Regions from separate parts of the Sinorhizobium sp. FG01 genome, predicted to be linked through region 2. Evidence: riboswitches for the same ligand, from Rfam matches in the RefSeq annotation. Region 2 holds a riboswitch; each other region holds the start of a gene.
The links. A riboswitch is a leader RNA that binds a small molecule or an ion and turns the genes downstream of it on or off. The one in region 2 is predicted to bind thiamine pyrophosphate.
Positions count from the first base shown of each region.

Region 1 (3,268 bases), on a different contig from region 2:
CGTCAGCGGCCCGAGCGTATAGAAGGGGGCCTCGCCGCAGGTTTTGAGCTGCTTGTCCATGTTCTCCTTGATCTTGTGCATCGGCACGTGGCCGGGGCCCTCGATCATCACTTGGCAATCCTTCGCCCAGGCGATCTTCGTCAGCTCACCGAGCGTTTCGAGTTCCGCGAACTGCGCCGCGTCATTGGCGTCGGCGATCGAGCCGGGACGCAGGCCGTCGCCGAGCGAGAAGGAGACGTCATAGGCGCGGCAGATGTCGCAGATCTCGTCGAAATGCTCGTAGAGGAAGCTTTCGCGGTGGTGATGCAGGCACCACTTGGCCATGATCGAGCCGCCGCGCGAGACGATGCCGGTGACGCGATCGACGGTGAGCGGGATATAGTGCAGCCGCACGCCGGCATGGATGGTGAAATAGTCGACACCCTGCTCGGCCTGCTCGATCAGCGTGTCGCGGAAGACCTCCCAACTGAGATCCTCGGCGATGCCGCCGACCTTCTCCAGCGCCTGATAGAGCGGCACCGTGCCGATCGGTACCGGCGAATTGCGGATGATCCATTCGCGGATGTTGTGGATGTTGCGGCCGGTCGAAAGGTCCATGACCGTATCGGCGCCCCAGCGGGTTGCCCAGACCATCTTCTCGACCTCTTCTGCCATAGACGAGGTGACGGCGGAGTTGCCGATATTGGCGTTGATTTTTACCAGGAAATTGCGGCCGATGATCATCGGTTCCGATTCTGGATGGTTGATGTTGGCGGGGATGATCGCCCGGCCGCTGGCGACCTCCTGGCGGACGAAATCCGGGGTGACAAAATCGGGAACCGCGGCGCCGAAACTCTCGCCGTCGCGGGCGAGCGCCTCCTTGGCGGCCTTGCGGCCGAGGTTTTCGCGTATGGCGATGAACTCCATTTCCGGCGTGATGATGCCGGCCCGCGCATAGGCAAGCTGGGTGATCGCCTGACCGGGCTTGGCCCTCAGCGGCCGGTGGCGGACGGGGAATTCCGGCGTCAGCCGCTCGCCAGATGCAAAGCCGTTGTCCTCCGCCTTGACGGTACGGCCCTCATAGCTTTCGACATCGCCGCGCGCCAGAATCCAGTCGCGGCGCAGCCGCGGCAGGCCCTCGTCGATATGGATATCGGCGCCCTCGAGGGTATAGGGGCCGGAGGCATCATAGACGGTGACCGGCGGCTCGCCGGAGGTCGGATGCAGCGCGATCTCCCGCATCGGCACGCGGATGCCGGCATGGATCTCGCCCGGCTTGTAGACCTTGCGGGAGGCCGGAAGCGGTCCCTGGGTGACCGAGGGTGCTGCGAGAGACTTGAAAACATTCATCATGAGGCTCCAAAGTTTTCGCGTTGGAGACCCAGTTCTGAAGCCGGAAGGATGAAAAGACGCATCGCCGATGGATCGCGGGAATACGGAATCCTGGCATCAAGCGTCTGCACCGTCCCTACGCCAGTATGAACTGGATCAGGTTCAACGGGTCACTGCGCGCTCTAGCAGTATCTCAGCCCCTTGCCGGGACCCCCCTGGTGAATGGACGCCAATAGTCACTGTTATCGCCGCGGCGTCAAGACTGTTTAGAGGAGGTTAGGAACCGAGTGCGACGTGCGGGCATTCCGTCGCACTATCGATACTTGAATACTATCGATAGGGAGATGTGGCCTGAAACATCATGGTCGGTAGCGGAAGTCAAGGTGGAGATTACTTCCACTTAACCAAGCATTAACCGTGATTTCAAGGAGTTAAGATTCATTGAAGTTACCGTTCTAAGCCCGAGGAAGACAGTGCGGTTCTACATGCCGGGCTCGTCTCGGCGCCGTTCATCACGGTCGACGATACCGGTGCGCGGCACAATCGGCGCAATGCCTTCACCACCCAGATTGGCGGCGAGCACTTTTCCACCTTCCGCACCAGCCTGTCGAAATCGCGGCTCAATTTCCTGTCCATCTTGCGGGCGGGTCATCAGGACTATGTTCTCAATGACGAGGCGATGAACTGGCTGAAGGCGCAGGGCGTCGAGCACGCGATTATGGCCAGGCTCAAGACCAATCCCCCTGCCATATTCACCGATCAAGTTGCGTTCCTCGAGCATTTGGCCAGCAAGGGCATCGATATCCTCGACCGACAGCTTCTGCGTCCTGTTGCGGAGGCGGCGATCTGGGGCGCCATCCGCCATCACGGCCTGCTCGGCAGCACGGTGATCGTTTCGGACGATGCGGGGCAGTTCCGTGTCGCCAACCACGCCCTGTGCTGGATCCATGCGGAACGCCTGCTGCAGAAACTGATGCCGGCGACACCGAAACAGGAACGGCTGGTCACGACGACCCGCGATCTCGTCTGGCGCTTTTACAAGGCGCTGAAGGTCTGGAAACAGCAACCTTCACCGCAGTTGATCACCGGGTTTCGGCGCAGGTTCGACAAAATATTCGCGCGACGTACCGGCTATGACACGCTCGACAAGCTGCTCGCGCGCCTCCATCGACGCAAGGCTGAACTGCTCAAAGTTCTCGAGCACCCGTATATTCCACTGCACACCAACGCGTCGGAGAACGATATTCGTTCCTTCGTCACCAGGCGCAAGATCTCCGGCGGCGACGGTCGCATCGCCCGTGACGTCATGCTCGGGCTGATGAAGACCTGCCAAAAGCTCGGTATCTCCTTCTATCATTTCCTGGGGGATCGCCTCGGCTTGGGAGCTCAGGACGGCCAATTCCACCTCTGTCGCAACTCGTCATGATGGCGAGCTAAAATCAGGCCTTTCTCGAAAACGGCACCAGCTTGCCGCTCTGGCCCTCGTCAGTTCGCTTTTCCTTTCGCAGCAACTGCGGTGAGACATTCCATTGCCGGGCGTTGTCGCCGTGCACCGTGACCGTCTTGCGGTTTCGACGGATGACGATTCCAGCCTGCGTCTGGCCGTGATTGTCTTCGAACACCACACGCTCGCCGATCGCCAGTTCGAGCAACGCGTGCGTCGTCTTCTGCTGATGCAGAAAGTGCAGCCGATCGACGACCGCATCGTGCAATTCGATCAGTTCTGCTTCACTCAAGCCGTCAAGGTCGATCCCGTGCATCTTCGCCTCCCATCTACAGCGATGGTCGCGCCGAACATGCGCCAAGGCAATCGCAGCTCACGGGCTACCCACAGGATCGTTCAGCTACTTGATTTCGGGCTTCGCCACCCAATCTGCCCCACGTACCGAGGAAGCCAAGGACCAGCTTCGCCCTCAGTCTCGATTTCTTGCTTTCTGACGTTCCTGGATATCCGTCC
Region 1 covers NZ_NWTB01000012.1:201,628-204,895, forward strand. Annotated here, with positions in the region: gene thiC (phosphomethylpyrimidine synthase ThiC) at 1-1,329, opposite strand, end outside; TPP riboswitch at 1,427-1,538, opposite strand; gene CO656_RS30890 (hypothetical protein) at 1,793-2,074, opposite strand; gene CO656_RS21140 (transposase) at 2,093-2,737, shown strand; gene CO656_RS21145 (hypothetical protein) at 2,751-3,071, opposite strand; gene CO656_RS21150 (hypothetical protein) at 3,225-3,268, opposite strand, start outside.
Region 1: another riboswitch for thiamine pyrophosphate. It lies ahead of thiC (phosphomethylpyrimidine synthase ThiC); the one in region 2 lies ahead of thiD (bifunctional hydroxymethylpyrimidine kinase/phosphomethylpyrimidine kinase).

Region 2 (3,268 bases):
ACTGTTGATCGACGCCGACATCCGCAAGCCCGGTCTCACCCAGATGATCACGCCGGCTCCGCGCACGGGGCTGGTCGAGACGCTGACGGGAGAAGCGACCTGGCCCGCCGGCATCAAGGTGGATCAGCGCACAAAGCTCGCGATCCTGCCGGCCGGCGGCGGAGCGTCGGATCGCAGGCATCAGAGCAACGAACTGCTCGCCTCCCAGGCGATGGCGGGGCTCATCGAGAATGCCCGCAATTCCTTCGACTACGTCGTGGTCGATCTCGCCGCGCTTGCTCCCGTGGTCGACGCGAAGGCCTTCACGCCGCTCGCAGACGGCGTCCTCTTCGTGGTAGAATGGGGCCGCACGCCCTCGAGGCTCGTTCGGGACCTCTTGAATTCCGAGCCGCAGATCGATGCAAAGGTCCTGGGCGTGATCCTCAACAAGACCGACATGGACGAACTCGAGAAATACAGCGACTTCGGCGGTGCGGAGAAATATCGGCACCGCTACGGCAAGTACTATATCGAGGAAGGCGTCACGAGCCGGCACACGGCCGCCTGACCGCGAACTCCTGCGCGGTGCTATAGGCGGCCCTGAATGGGTTCGCCTATAGCTGCTGCAATTGCCGGTGGGCGTGGCGGCAATCCCGCCTAATATGAATCCGCCTCAGCGCCCCCACCATTCGTGGAAATGGTGGACCGGTCCCCGGCCCCCTCCGACCTTCAGCCGGTCGGCGGCGGAAATCGCCGCGTGCAGATAGGCCTTCGCGGCGCCCACCGCCTCGGCGAGCGGCTGTCCGTTGGCAAGACCGGCGGCGATGGCGGCCGAAAGCGTGCAGCCGGTCCCGTGATCGTTGCGTGTTTCGATGCGCCGCGCCGGGAAGCGGACGAGCCGATCGCCGTCGAAGAAGAGGTCGGTCGCGTCGCTGCCTCTCCGATGCCCTCCCTTGATCAACACCGAGCGGGCGCCCGACGTCATGAGGGCCTCGGCTTGGCGGGTCATCTCGGCGTCGTCCTCTGCAACCGGGCGGCCGGTGAGAAGTGCCGCCTCCGGCAGATTGGGTGTGACGACGATTGCCAAGGGTAGAAGCTCATGCGTGAGCGCGGCCATCGAATCCGGCTGCAACAACGGATCGCCGGAGGTTGCGACCATGACCGGGTCGACAACAGCGCGCCTCTCGAAGCGGCGCAAGCCTTCGGCGATGGCGATGATCGTTTCCCGGCGCGAGACCATACCGATCTTGATCGACTTCACGTCGAGATCGGAAAAAAGCGCGTCTATCTGCGCTGCGACAATCTCCGGCGAGACGTCCTCGACGGCGGTGACGCCCTTCGTATTCTGCGCGGTAATCGCCGTCACGACGCTGGCGCCGTAGACGCCGAGGGCCGAAAAAGTCTTGATATCCGCCTGGATACCGGCCCCGCCGCCCGAATCCGATCCGGCAATGGTGAGCGCGATCGGCGGCACGGGCGCATGAGGCTGCATTGGTCGATCTCCTGGTGAAAAATCACGGAGACCCAGGTGAAGGCGAAGACGTGGCGGAGGGTAGCCTCTTTCCGTTCCTACGCCGGCATGACCCGGATCAGGTTCAAGGGTCCGGCTCACCGCCGTCTCAGCGCCGCTCGGCGCTCCCCTCGGAATGCCGACATTCTATGCGGCAAGCATGCGGCAGTGTCAACGCTGCCACCTGCGAGCGACTGCTTGCGGACCCGCCATCTGCCGATGGAAGATTTTTCTCTGAAGCGGCAGAAACACGCTGCAGACGTTTCTCTTGCGCGTCGCGACGGCGCGTTTCGTCCTCGAAAACTCCGTTGATTGCGCTATTCTTGGGCCCATTCCCGTCGACCCGAAAGGAGCAAGCCATGAGCCTCCGCATCAACGACACCGCCCCCGATTTCACCGCCGAGACGACACAAGGCACCGTCAATTTCCATGAATGGATCGGCGATGGCTGGGCGGTGCTCTTCTCGCATCCGAAGAATTTCACGCCCGTCTGCACCACCGAACTCGGCGCCATGGCCGGGATCGAAGGCGAGTTTCGCAAGCGCGGCGTCAAGATCATCGGCATTTCGGTCGATCCCGTCGACAGCCACGCCAAGTGGAAGAACGACATCAAGGTCGCGACCGGCTTCGACGTCGAATATCCGCTGATCGGCGACCGGGATCTGAAGGTGGCCAAGCTCTACGACATGCTGCCCGCCGGCGTCGGCGACACGTCCGAGGGCCGCACGCCCGCCGACAACGCCACCGTGCGCTCGGTCTATGTCATCGGACCCGACAAGAAGATCAAGCTGATCCTCACCTATCCGATGACCACCGGCCGCAACTTCAACGAGATCCTGCGCGCCATCGATTCCATCCAGCTCACCGCCAAGCATCAGGTCGCAACGCCGGCAAACTGGAAGCAGGGCGAAGATGTCATCATCACGGCCGCAGTATCGAACGAGGACGCCATCCAGCGCTTCGGCTCCTTCGACACCGTTCTTCCCTATCTCAGGAAGACGAAGCAGCCGACGGCATGAGGCCCTGGGCAGCGCGTAACGACCAACAGCCGCGAAGGGCTCGTTTAGCCTTTCGCGGCTTCGATAGTCCTCCCCAACTCAATCCGCTTTCACTGCGCTGACGATTTCCGCCAGGACGCGATGCAACGCGTCGCGGTAGCCGTTGCGCGCCGACGGGCCGCTCTCCTCGGAGGTCATGACCACGGTGAGCTTCAGCGCCGGGACGATGTAGAGCATCTGGCCGCCATAGCCCCAGGCGAAATGGACCGTCTCGCCGCCGATCCGGCGGGTGAACCAGCCATAGCCATAGGCGTCGCCGGAGAAATAGGAGTTCGTGTGGGGCTGCCACGAAAGATCGATCCAGTCCGCCGGAACGATCTGCCGTCCGTCGGACGCCCGGCCGCCCTTGCGGTATAGTTCTCCGAAGGCAAGCAACGATCTTGCGCTCATCGCCATCTGATTACCGCCGAGATAAATGCCCTGGGGATCGCGTTCCCAGGCACCGATCCTGAAACCCTGAAGCGGACCGAGCCAATCGCGCGCGAGCGCGAGCGTCGACTTGCCGCCGGCCTTGGTGAGGATCGCCGAAAGCAGGTGCGTCGAGGCTGTCGAATAGAGCATCCGGCCGCCAGGCTCGTCGGCGAAAGGCTGCGAGAGCGCGAAGCGAACCCAATTGCGGCTCGATACCCAACGGCCGTAATTCGGCCCCGACAGCCGGCCAAGTCCGGCCTGCATGGAAAGCAGGTTGCCGATGGTGATATCATTGATCCGCGGATCCGCC
Region 2 covers NZ_NWTB01000006.1:307,904-311,171, reverse strand. Annotated here, with positions in the region: gene CO656_RS11800 (polysaccharide biosynthesis tyrosine autokinase) at 1-547, shown strand, start outside; gene thiD (bifunctional hydroxymethylpyrimidine kinase/phosphomethylpyrimidine kinase) at 653-1,453, opposite strand; TPP riboswitch at 1,529-1,631, opposite strand; gene CO656_RS11790 (peroxiredoxin) at 1,849-2,508, shown strand; gene CO656_RS11785 (serine hydrolase) at 2,587-3,268, opposite strand, start outside.

Region 3 (3,268 bases), on a different contig from region 2:
TCGTCGGCAGGTCGAGATGGTTGGTCGGCTCGTCGAGAAGCAGGATATCGGGCTCCGGCGCGAGCACACGGGCAAGCGCGGCGCGCCGCGCCTCGCCGCCGGAGAGGCGCTTCGGGTCTTCGTCGCCGGTCAGCCCCAGATGCTGCAACAGGTAAGTGACGCGGTAGTGATCGTCGCCGGGTCCCAGCCCCGCCTCCGCATAGGCCTGCACCGTATCGAAGCCGTCGAAATCCGGCGCCTGGTGCAGATAGCGGATTGTCACCGACGGGTGCCGGAAAACCTCTCCGGACTGCGCCTCGGCGAGGCCCGCGGCGATCTTCATCAGCGTCGACTTGCCGGATCCGTTTCGGCCGACGAGGCAGATGCGGTCGCCGGGCTCGACCTGCAGATTGGCGCCGGCGAGAAGCGGCGTGCCGCCGAAGGTCAGGAAGATGTCGTCAAGCTTGAGGATGGGGGGCGCCAAGGCGTCAGGCTCCGGAAAGATCGTAGGGGCGGGCGAGGACCACGGCCCGGCCGGATTTCAGGAAGAAGCGGACCGGACCTTCCGCGACGTTGGAAATGGTCCGGGACGATCCGAAGGAAAGCGCGAAGCCGTCGAGCGGATAGCGGACGTTTTCGATCGACAGTCCGGAAAGCTCGGTGAATCCGAGGACCGAAAACAGGCTGCCCTTCGGCAGGTCGATCTCACGGGTGCCCGGCATCAGCGGATAGGCCTCCTCCTCGCCCGAGGTCATGAACGCATCGTGGCCCTCTTCCGCAAGCGCCGCGAGTTGCAAGAGATGCAGGAAGGCATGGTCGCTGCGGGTGCCGCCGAGCGCGCCGGCGAAGATCAGCGTGGTCGCACCGCGCGCAAGCGCGGCCTCGACCGCGATCTCGCCATCGGTGGCGTTCTTGGCGGCGGGATAGTTTTCCCGCGGGACTTGGGCGAATGCCGCCAGCAGCGTTTCGTCGGTCGAATCGAAATCGCCGACCCAGAGATCCGGGACGATGCCGAGGGTCTTCGCGTGGCGCATGCCGCCGTCCGCCGCGATGAACCGGCTGCCGGAAAGCTGCGCCGTCAGCCGCTCCGTCAAGCTGAGCGCGCCGCCGAGAAGAATGGTGAAGGTCGATCGGGTCATGGCAGAAGCCCATAGCGCAAAGCGGCAGCGAAGGAAAAGGGTAGAACGCCTCTTCGGGCCGTTTGGCCAACAGGACTGCTTGGATCAACTTCCGCTTTCCTCTGGCAACAGCATGTCGGCATAGAGGCCGGGCGTCGAATCGGGAATCTCCACCGCGCCGACGGCGCGCGAGTAAAATTCGGCCGGGCCGACGCCGCCGATGATCGCATAGGCATAGCCGGCGGCGCGCATGGCGGAGAGGCTCTCGAAGAGCAAAGCCTCGCCGATGCCGCGGCCGCGCAATGTTTTGTCGACGCCCGTCGGACCGAAGAAGCCGAGCGCCGTCACGTCATGGCAGGCAAAGCCGGCAAGCTCGCCCTTGCAGAGCGCGAGATGGATCCGCGTCGGCGTCGAGGAGAAGGCCGCTTCCGCCTCGCCCGCCCAAAGGGTGCCGAAGCGCTCCTCGATCCAGGAGACGACGATCCTGCGCTCGGGCGCCAGGGCGCGCCGAATGGCAACGTCGGGGCCGAGCCGTGACGCGCGATCCTCGGGCAAAGCATAGAGGCGAACGAGCATATCCGGCATGAAATGGCCTCGCTTGGCGAACAAAACGCCGCCGCCGTTGTTTGAATTTCAAAGCCTTGCAGGCTTCGGGCCTCTTAATAGCGCAGGCAGCGCCAAGGGCCAATGCTCCGGCCGAAACTCCGCTTGCCTTGGCTGCCGCCCGAAGCTAAATCTTGGTTGCTCTAACGGGGTGCCTGGAACCGCTCGCGGATTCAATGGCTGAGAGGCTTCGAGCCAACCCGCGGAACCTGATCCGGCTCGTACCGGCGGAGGGATTAGAAGCGATCGGACCGATACGCGCTTTTCCCGTGCAACATCAACAACAGGGAGAAGTGCCCAGATGTCCAGTTCACTCCATCGCAAGATCCTTGGCCGGCTGGCTATCGCCACCGTGGCCATCGCGGCATTTTCCGCGAGCGCCGCAGCTGCCGAAAAGACGCTGACGATCTACACCTATGAGAGCTTCATCACCGAATGGGGTCCTGGCGCCAAGGTCGCCGAAACCTTCGGCAAGACCTGCGACTGCAAGGTGAATTATGTCGGCGTTGCCGACGGCGTCGAGCTCCTGACGCGGTTGAAGCTGGAAGGCGAGGGTTCGAAGGCCGACATCGTTCTCGGCCTCGATACCAACCTCGTCGCCGAGGCCAAGGCCACCGGCTATTTCGCCCCGCACGGCCTCGACACAAAAGGCCTCAAGGTTCCCGGCGATTTTTCCGACGATACCTTCGTGCCCTATGACTTCGGCCACTTCGCCGTGGTCTACGACACCGAGACCCTGAAGAGCCCGCCGAAGAGCCTCAAGGAGCTGGTCGAGGGCGATCCTGCGCAAAAGATCGTCATCGAAGACCCGCGCACCTCGACGCCCGGCCTCGGCCTGCTGCTCTGGGTGAAATCGGTCTATGGCGACAAGGCCGGCGAGGCCTGGGCCAAGCTCAAGGAGCGCGTGCTGACGGTGACCCCCGGCTGGTCTGAAGCCTATGGCCTGTTCACCAAGGGCGAGGCGCCGATGGTGCTCTCCTACACCACCTCCCCTGCCTACCACATGGTGGCGGAAGGAACGGATCGTTATCAGGCAGCAGCCTTCGCCGAGGGTCATTACATCCAGATCGAAGTGGCCGGCGTGACGAAGAACGCCAAGGAGCCGGAACTCGCCCGCCAGTTCCTCGCCTTCATGACCGGCCCGGAATTCCAGTCGATCATTCCGACGACCAACTGGATGATGCCGGTCGGCACCACCAAAGAGCCGCTGCCGGAAGCCTTTGGCAAACTCGTCAATCCCGAAAAGACCTTGCTGCTGCCCTCGGAGGAGGTCGCGGCCAACCGCAAGGCCTGGATCGACGAATGGCTGGCGGCGATGAGCGAGAACTGAGGCCGGCTTGTTCGACAGCACCGAGAGCAGGATGACGATCGCCGCCGCGGCTTTCTGCCTCGGCGGCATCCTGCTTTTTGTCGGCATGGCGGGAATGGCCCTCATCACGCAGACGGGCGAGAGCAACGCCGACGGCCTGTTCGACGCCTATATCTGGCGCGTCACGCGCTTCACGCTGCTGCAGGCGGGCCTCTCGACGGCCCTGTCGATCCTCTTCGCCATTCCCGTGGCACGCGCA
Region 3 covers NZ_NWTB01000007.1:184,585-187,852, reverse strand. Annotated here, with positions in the region: gene CO656_RS13195 (ABC-F family ATP-binding cassette domain-containing protein) at 1-463, opposite strand, end outside; gene CO656_RS13190 (thiamine diphosphokinase) at 468-1,118, opposite strand; gene CO656_RS13185 (GNAT family N-acetyltransferase) at 1,203-1,682, opposite strand; TPP riboswitch at 1,838-1,953, shown strand; gene thiB (thiamine ABC transporter substrate binding subunit) at 2,002-3,030, shown strand; gene thiP (thiamine/thiamine pyrophosphate ABC transporter permease ThiP) at 3,038-3,268, shown strand, end outside.
Region 3: another riboswitch for thiamine pyrophosphate. It lies ahead of thiB (thiamine ABC transporter substrate binding subunit); the one in region 2 lies ahead of thiD (bifunctional hydroxymethylpyrimidine kinase/phosphomethylpyrimidine kinase).